2 linked regions of the Blastopirellula marina genome follow. The protein of the gene in region 1 interacts with the protein of each later gene in a pairwise test. Links are inferred from orthologs where the notes say so. Each region holds a gene or a part of one and is shown on either strand. Other genes may lie near its edges.

The links.
Region 2: the proteins of rplL (region 1) and dnaE interact in binary tests that used the Escherichia coli proteins (3 or more experiments, as listed by UniProt). The link is inferred for Blastopirellula marina from one-to-one orthologs.

The regions. Positions count from the first base shown.
Region 1 is NZ_PUIA01000026.1:38,562-41,661, forward strand. What follows is about bases 1-2,785. They hold rplL (50S ribosomal protein L7/L12), read right to left. Parts: upstream 1,708-2,785; coding sequence 1,294-1,707; downstream 1-1,293. Other genes in these bases: rpoB (DNA-directed RNA polymerase subunit beta), read right to left, coding at 1-935; rplJ (50S ribosomal protein L10), read right to left, coding at 1,838-2,362; rplA (50S ribosomal protein L1), read right to left, coding at 2,421-2,785. Outside these bases: more of rplA, read right to left, coding at 2,786-3,098. UniProt on the Escherichia coli protein: The binding site for several of the GTPase factors involved in protein synthesis (IF-2, EF-Tu, EF-G and RF3). Is thus essential for accurate translation.
Region 2 is NZ_PUIA01000037.1:368,841-373,270, reverse strand. Bases 316-4,430 are described here. They hold dnaE (DNA polymerase III subunit alpha), read left to right. Parts: upstream 316-690; coding sequence 691-4,230; downstream 4,231-4,430. Other genes in these bases: C5Y96_RS13455 (FHA domain-containing protein), read left to right, coding at 316-498. In the rest of the region: more of C5Y96_RS13455, read left to right, coding at 1-315. UniProt on the Escherichia coli protein: DNA polymerase III is a complex, multichain enzyme responsible for most of the replicative synthesis in bacteria. This DNA polymerase also exhibits 3' to 5' exonuclease activity. The alpha chain is the DNA polymerase catalytic subunit.

The sequences.
Region 1 (3,100 bases):
AGCAAAGCTTCTTCATGACTGGAAGTGTTGTCCTCGCCCAACGCGTTGAAAATCAACTGCGTCTTGGGAGGCTCCATCACCTCGACCTTGTCGATGCCGGACGAGCAGATCAATTCCGCGATATTGCGGCTGATCTTCTGGCCAGCTTCGAGAATGATTTCACCAGCGCGATCGCTGCCGCTTGGGTAGATGATGTCATCTACCGCGATCTTGTTTTCGATTTTCGAGACGCTGCGGCCATCTTTGACCGATTCGACGCTCGATTCGTAGAAAGCACGAATGACGTCGGCATCGCTGCTGTATTCGGGCGACATCGCACGCAGCAACGTGGTCGCGGCGAACTTACCGCTTTGGTCGATACGGACCGTCAGCGAGTCCTTCTTCGAGACGTTCACTTCAATCCAGCTTCCACGTTCAGGAATGACGCGGCAGCTAGGAAGCTTTTTGTCGGAAGTGGTGTCTTGCTCCAAAACGAAGTCGACACCAGGGCTGCGGTGCAGCTGGCTCACCACGACGCGTTCAGCACCGTTGATGATGAACTCACCACCACCCAGCATGACGGGCAGATCACCGAGGTACACTTCTTCCTCGATAGGCTCCTCTTTGTTCAAGCGGAGCCAGATTCGGAATGGGCGACCGTAGGTCAACCGCAGCTGCTTGCATTCCTCTGGCGTGTAGCGCGGCTTGCCCAGTTCGTAACGGACGTAATCAAGCTGATTCTGTCCGTCGTAGCTCTGGATCGGGAAGATCTCGCGCAGGACACTTTCGATGCCCAGCTCAGGATCCCGCTCTTCTGCTTCGACCTCCGCCTGCAGAAAGTTTTGATAGCTCAGGGTCTGAATTTTCGTCAGATCCGGGGGAGCCATGTAAATCGATTGACTTCCAAACCGACGAACTTCAGTAGGTTCCAGCCGTCGTTGCGACGAGGTAGCCATAGGCGACGCGACTCCTTGGGCGGCAAATCAAAAAACAACATGCTTTCGCGGACAATCTAAGACGGATGTTATGCAGGGTTCCAGCCAACAGTCCGATATAGAGTGCGTGAAAGCATGAGTGATACGGGCGGACAGTAGAGGTTCAGATTCAAGCGAACCGGCAAAAGCGCGCAGCTGGCGCTATGCAAGCTAGCACGCCCGCCAACGCAGGCGCGCACTCTTACCTGATTCCCATCCATGCTGTCAAAAGAAAAAGAAGATCCGGAAGACTTCAAAATCACACCTCGCGACGTTGCCTCTTTAGTATAGGGGAGGCAACGCCTGAGTGAAAACAGGAAATCAGCCAATAACCGCAGTCTTATCGAATTTCGACAACGGCACCAGCAGCTTCCAGTTCTTCCTTCGCCTTCTGGGCGTCTTCCTTGGAAACGCCTTCTTTGATCTTGGCGTCTTTGGTTTCGACCATGTCCTTGGCTTCTTTCAAGCCCAGACCGGTGATACCACGGACAACCTTAATGACGCCGATCTTCTGAGCACCGAAGTCAGTCATAACGACGTCGAACTCGGTCTTTTCAGCAGGAGCAGCAGCATCGCCACCACCAACTGGACCAGCCATGACAACACCACCGCCAGCAGCGGCTTCGATGCCGTGAGCGTCTTTCAGGTAGTCGCCCAGTTCAACGGCTTGCTTCAGGGTAAGGCCGGCGATCTGATCGCCCAAACCCTTGATTTCTTCGGACACTTCGACGGTTGCAGTTGCTTCTTCGGACATTTCGGATCTTATCCTTTCAACACTTATTTGCAGGGGAACGGACCCGCCTGCGCCAGGGAATACGGATGTTTTGGTTTATGGAAACGTTCTTTCGGCAAATGCCGCCAGGACGTTTGCCGAGATAAGGCAATTAGCCTTCTTGGTTTTCGCCAACTTGCTTGACCTGCGAGGCCAACTTGGCACCTGGCCCCTTGATTTGGGCTGCCAGGGTACGACCAGGCCCCAGGATCTGACCCACCAGAAGCGAGAGCTGTTCAGCTCGGTTGGGCCATTTACTGATTGCCTTGACCGATTCAGGGTTCAGGGATTCGCCATCCATGACACCGCCTTTGGCGGTGAATCCCGGAAGCTTGTCGTCATCGTTCAGCTTGACAACTTCCTTGGCCAAGTCGACGAAATCTTCGCCGCCCCAAACCAGGGCAGTGCTGCCTTCCATGCTATCGAAAGCAGGTGCGAGCGAAGTGCCTTCGCATGCCTTGGCTGCCAGCGTGCGGCGGACAACCAACAGGCTCAGGCCCTTTTCACGGAGTTGCTTGCGGACGAGATACGTCTTTTCCGCATTCATCCCCACAACGTCGACCACCAGAAGGTCGTTCACCCCTTCCAATCGCTTGGACAGGTCGGTGATCACCAGTTTCTTTAGATACTTACTCATGGCTCAGGGCTTTGTACGTATGAGTTATTGCGTAACGCTTGAACTTGTTAGGAACAATTTAGAGGGCAACCGGAACACCAGGGCTCATCGTTGCACTCAAATTGACGCTACGAACATAAGTGCCCTTCGCCGCTTGCGGCTTGAGGCCATTGATATGATCGACGAACGCCTGGATGTTGTCTTGCAGTTTGCCGGCCTCGAAACCAAGCCGACCAACGACTGCATGAACAATACCGGTAGGGTCATTGCGGAATTCGACCTTACCGGCCTTGTATTCCTTAACCACCTTGGCGACATCCGGGGTAACCGTGCCAGCACGAGGCGAAGGCATCAAACCACGCGGACCGAGGACACGACCTAATGGACCAACCAGGCCCATCATGTCTGGGGTGGCGATACAGACATCGAAGTCCAGCCAGCCGTCTTTGATCTTCTTTGCCAGGTCTTCCGCACCAACTTCGTCGGCACCGGCTTCCGTAGCTGTTGTCGCATTGTCCCCCTTGGCGAACACAACGACGCGTTGAACCTTACCGATACCGTGTGGCAGAACCAAAGCACCACGGACCAATTGGTCGGCTTGCTTTGGATCGATACCCAATCGCATCGCAATTTCAACGGTTTGATCGAACTTCGTCGTATCGAACGACTTCAGCAGAACGATCGCATCTTTCAGGTTCAGCGGCTCCGCTGGCACCTTTTCTACCAGGGCTCGATATCGTTTGGATTGTTTAGCCATCG
Region 2 (4,430 bases), on another replicon or contig:
ACCAACGGTACCCGCGTCAACGGCGAGGATATCCACCTCCGCATTCTCCGCCACGGAGACATGATCCAGGTCGGCCGATCGGTGATTATCTATGGCTCGGAGTCGCAGATTGCCGTTCGCCTGGCCGCCCTGCGGAAACAGCAGGAAGAAAAGGAAGGGAATCTTCCCGACGACGACCGAACCCACAGCCCCAACGATCACGAAGGGGAATCGTCCCTCGAGTTCGAGCTGAACTGGAACGCCCAGCAGGACGACCTGCAAGCCGCTATCTATTCGCTTCAACCTCCTGAGCTGCCGGAACGCTTGAGTCCAGCCCAAGCCGCACAACTTGCCGAGTTGATGGATTACGTCCACATTCGCATCCGGCACCTGCTAGTCAGCGTGGAGGTCAACGAACGGACCGAGAGCGTCGTGCTCGAAATGCGAGAATGGCAGAACCTTTTGGATCTGCAATCACGGCTCGCGATGCTACTACGCAGTATTGGTGAACCAGAGTAGGCGTGAACTTCGAAGTTCATCGGCTCTCTTGGTAGTCGTGACAGGAAGGCGAAGCCCTTCTACGAGTTACAGCAATAGGCACCTGTTTCGGTTTTCATTCCTGGTCAACCTGATAGAATCATTTGGTTGATGAGTCTTCTCGCTGCGAGCTTCTTACAACAGGCGCAGCCCAGTCCATGGAGCGGAACCCGAATGAGCCAGTCGTTCGTCCATTTGCATTGCCATTCGCACTACAGTCTTTTGGATGGAGCGGGCCCAATTCCCAAGCTCGTGACGCGTGCTAAAGAGCACGGCATGAATGCGCTAGCCCTGACCGACCACGGCAACCTGCACGGCGCGCTGCAGTTCTACAACACGTGCAAGAACAACGAGATCAATCCGATCATCGGGTACGAGGCCTACATCGCTCCTGGCAGCCGCTTGGAAAAATCAGGCGGTATGCGCGGCTCGAACTACCACCTGACGCTGCTGGCCAAGAATAAGACCGGCTTCAAGAACCTGGTGAAGCTGGCCTCGGCCGCTTACCTGGAAGGGTTCTACTTCAAGCCGCGTATCGATAAAGAACTACTCGAGAAATTCAACGAAGGAATCATCTGCCTGAGTGGCTGCGTGAGCAGCGAGTTCTCGAAGATTGTCATGAACGGGACCAACACGGCAGAGGTCCTCAAAGAAGCCGAAGAAACGGCGGGCTGGTTCCAAAAGTTGTTCGGCGATCGCTACTTCATCGAGATCATGAACAATGGTCTCGACATCCAGAAGATGCAACTGGATGGCGCGGTTGATGTTGCCAGGAAGCTCGGCCTTCCCCTGGTTGCCACCAGCGATACGCACTATGTCGACCAGAGTGATGCCGAGGCACAGGATATCCTGCTTTGCGTGAACACAGGCAAGTTCCGCACCGATGCCTCGCGCATGAAGATGGAGAACGACCAGTTCTATCTTCGCACCCCGGATGACATGTACGCCAGTTTTCCGGGGCTGGAAGATGCCTGCGCGCGAAGCCAGGAAATCGCCGACACCGTCGACATCGACCTGGAACTGGGCAAGCGTCACTTCCCCTCCTTTAAGATTCCCGACGGCAAAACGGCCGACGACTACCTCCGCGAGCTTTGCATCCAAGGACTCAAAGAACGCTACGAAGGCAACGAAGAGATGTTGCCTGGCGGCGAGTTGAGCGAAGTTGTCATGTCTCGCTTAGACCGCGAACTGGGCGTGATCAGCCGCCTCGGCTTCCCTAACTATTTCTTGATCGTGTGGGACTTCGTGGTCGAGGCTCGCAAGCAGAACATTCCGGCCACGGCTCGTGGTAGCGGTGTGGGCGCGATTGTGTGCTATGCCCTTTACATGAGCCACGTCTGCCCGATCAAGTACGACTTGCTGTTCGAGCGATTCCTGGATGAAAACCGCCTGGAAGCCCCGGATATCGATATCGACTTCGACAAAGAACGTCGGGGGATGGTTATCAAGTATGTGAAGGAGAAGTACGGCGAAGCGAACGTTGCCCAGATTGGTACGTTCGGTACACTTGCCGCCCGGGCAGCCATCAAAGACGTGGGCCGCGCGATGGGTCTGCCGTTGGACATGGTCAACGAAGTGACCGGCATGGTGCCCGATCAGTTGGGTATCAAGCTGAAGGACGCGCTCGCCCAAAGCGCCGATATGCAGTCGGCGTACAACGCGAACCCGGATATCAAGGAACTGCTCGATCTGGCGATGAAGATCGAAGGGCTGGCACGAAACGTCGGTACGCACGCGGCGGCCGTGGTGATCGCGGACGAACCGCTAACCGAGTACGTTCCCCTCTGCCGCGTTTCCGGCAAGGACGACATCATCACCCAGTGGTCGATGAACGACGTCGAAGCGGCCGGCCTGTTGAAGATGGACTTCCTCGGTCTGCGCAACTTGACGATCCTGCGAAACGCGATCGATCTGATCAAGAAGGTGCGCGGAGAAGATCTCGATATCCTGCGACTTCCCCTGGACGACAAGGACACATTCGACCTACTGCGTCGAGGTGAGACGAAGGGGGTGTTTCAGCTGGAAAGTGGTGGTATTCGCGATCTCCTGAAGCGAATGAAGCCGGACAGCTTCCTCGATATTATCGCGACCAACGCCCTTTACCGCCCAGGTCCGCTCGAAGGCGGGATGGTCGACGACTATATCGAGGTGAAGCACGGTCGCAAGGAAGCAGCCTACAAACACCAGGTGTTGAAGGACGTCCTGGAAGAGACCAACGGTGTGATGGTCTACCAGGAACAGGTGATGCGTATTCTGAATCGCCTGGGTGGGATTCCGCTGGCCAAAGCGTACACATGTATCAAAGCGATCAGTAAGAAGAAAGAATCGATCATCCAGGCCAATCGCGAGCAGTTCCTCGAGGGTGCTCAAGAGAAAGGCCTCACCAAACAGGAAGCCCAGGATTTCTGGGACATGATCGTCAAGTTTGCTGGTTACGGCTTTAACAAGAGCCACTCGACGGCCTACGCACTGGTTGCCTATCAAACGGCCTACCTCAAGTCGCATTACCCGATCGAGTTCATGGCTGCGCTTCTTTCTGGCGACATTAGTGGTCGTAACTTCAAAACGAAGGACGCCCTGGTCGAACACATGGAAGACGCCGAGCGCATGAACATCGAAGTTGCTCCGCCCGATGTGAACAACTCTGATGAAGAATTCACTGTAAAAGACGGCAAAATCGTTTTCGCTTTAAGTGCCATTAAAGGGTGCGGCGGCGGTGCGGCGGAAGCGATCGTCGCGGCGCGTGAAAAGGATGGTCCGTTCACCGATATCTTCGATTTCTGCGAACGCGTCGACCCTTCGCAGTGCAGCAAAGCGGCCATCGAAACGTTAATAAAAGCTGGGGCGTTCGATCGCCTCGGAGGACATCGAGCCCAGTACGTTACCGCTTTGGACAAAGCGATTCAGTCGGGAGCTTCGGCCATCGCGGACAAGAAGGCGGGGCAGAAGAACCTCTTTGCCGCCGTGGAAGATCCTGCCGAAGAGGCCAAAGCCGTGGTGCTTCCTGACGTACCACCTTGGCCAGACAAAGAAACACTCGGCTACGAGAAAGAGTGTCTTGGGTTCTATTGGTCGAGCCATCCTTTGGCCGAGTACAAACGCAAATTCGAGATGTGCTGTAGCCACAGCACCGCAAGTCTCGCTGGCATCAAAGACAAGACCGAAGTCACCATGGGCGGGATGGTCGCATCGATCAAGCTGGCACATACTCGCAAGGCGCGCGCCGGCAGCACGCACACCAAGTACGCCAACTTCGACCTGGAAGATGTCGACGGCGGCATCCGCTGCATCCTTTGGCCGGAAGACTATGCCAAAGTCGGCGAGGCCCTCCGACCCGATGGCGTCTACATCATTTCCGGTCGGCTCGATCGACGAGGTGGCGACGATGAAGCGAACTTGATCGTCAACGAGTTGATTCCCATTGAAGAAGTCGAAACTCGCTACGCGCGCGGGGTGATGATTCGAATCGACCAACAAGAGCACGGTGAAGAAAAGCTCCAAACTCTCGTCGAAATCGTGCGAGGCTATCCAGGCAACTGCGAGCTAAAGCTGTTGCTGGTGCTGGAAGATGGCCGTCAGGTTGCCTTGAAAAGTAAGAAAGGGGTCGACCTATCCCCGGAAATGCGTACCCGTGTTGATGAACTTCTGGGCGAGGGCAACTTTGAGCTTCTCCTACGACGCCCTGCTTCTGGAGGGGTCAGGAACTCCGCATAGCGATTTGTAACTAGTTGTAGGGCCATCACTTAGACCGATTGTTCCGGTTTTTCGGGGAGCATTGGCAGACGCGGCACATGAATCGACCCTCTTTTCGCGAATTGCTTGCCTTTCCTATCCCCTCAAATTAAGATCACTGATATCCCTTGCCTTATTGTGCAAGGGAATCAGGGACAGTATGCCCACGGTATGCGATAATT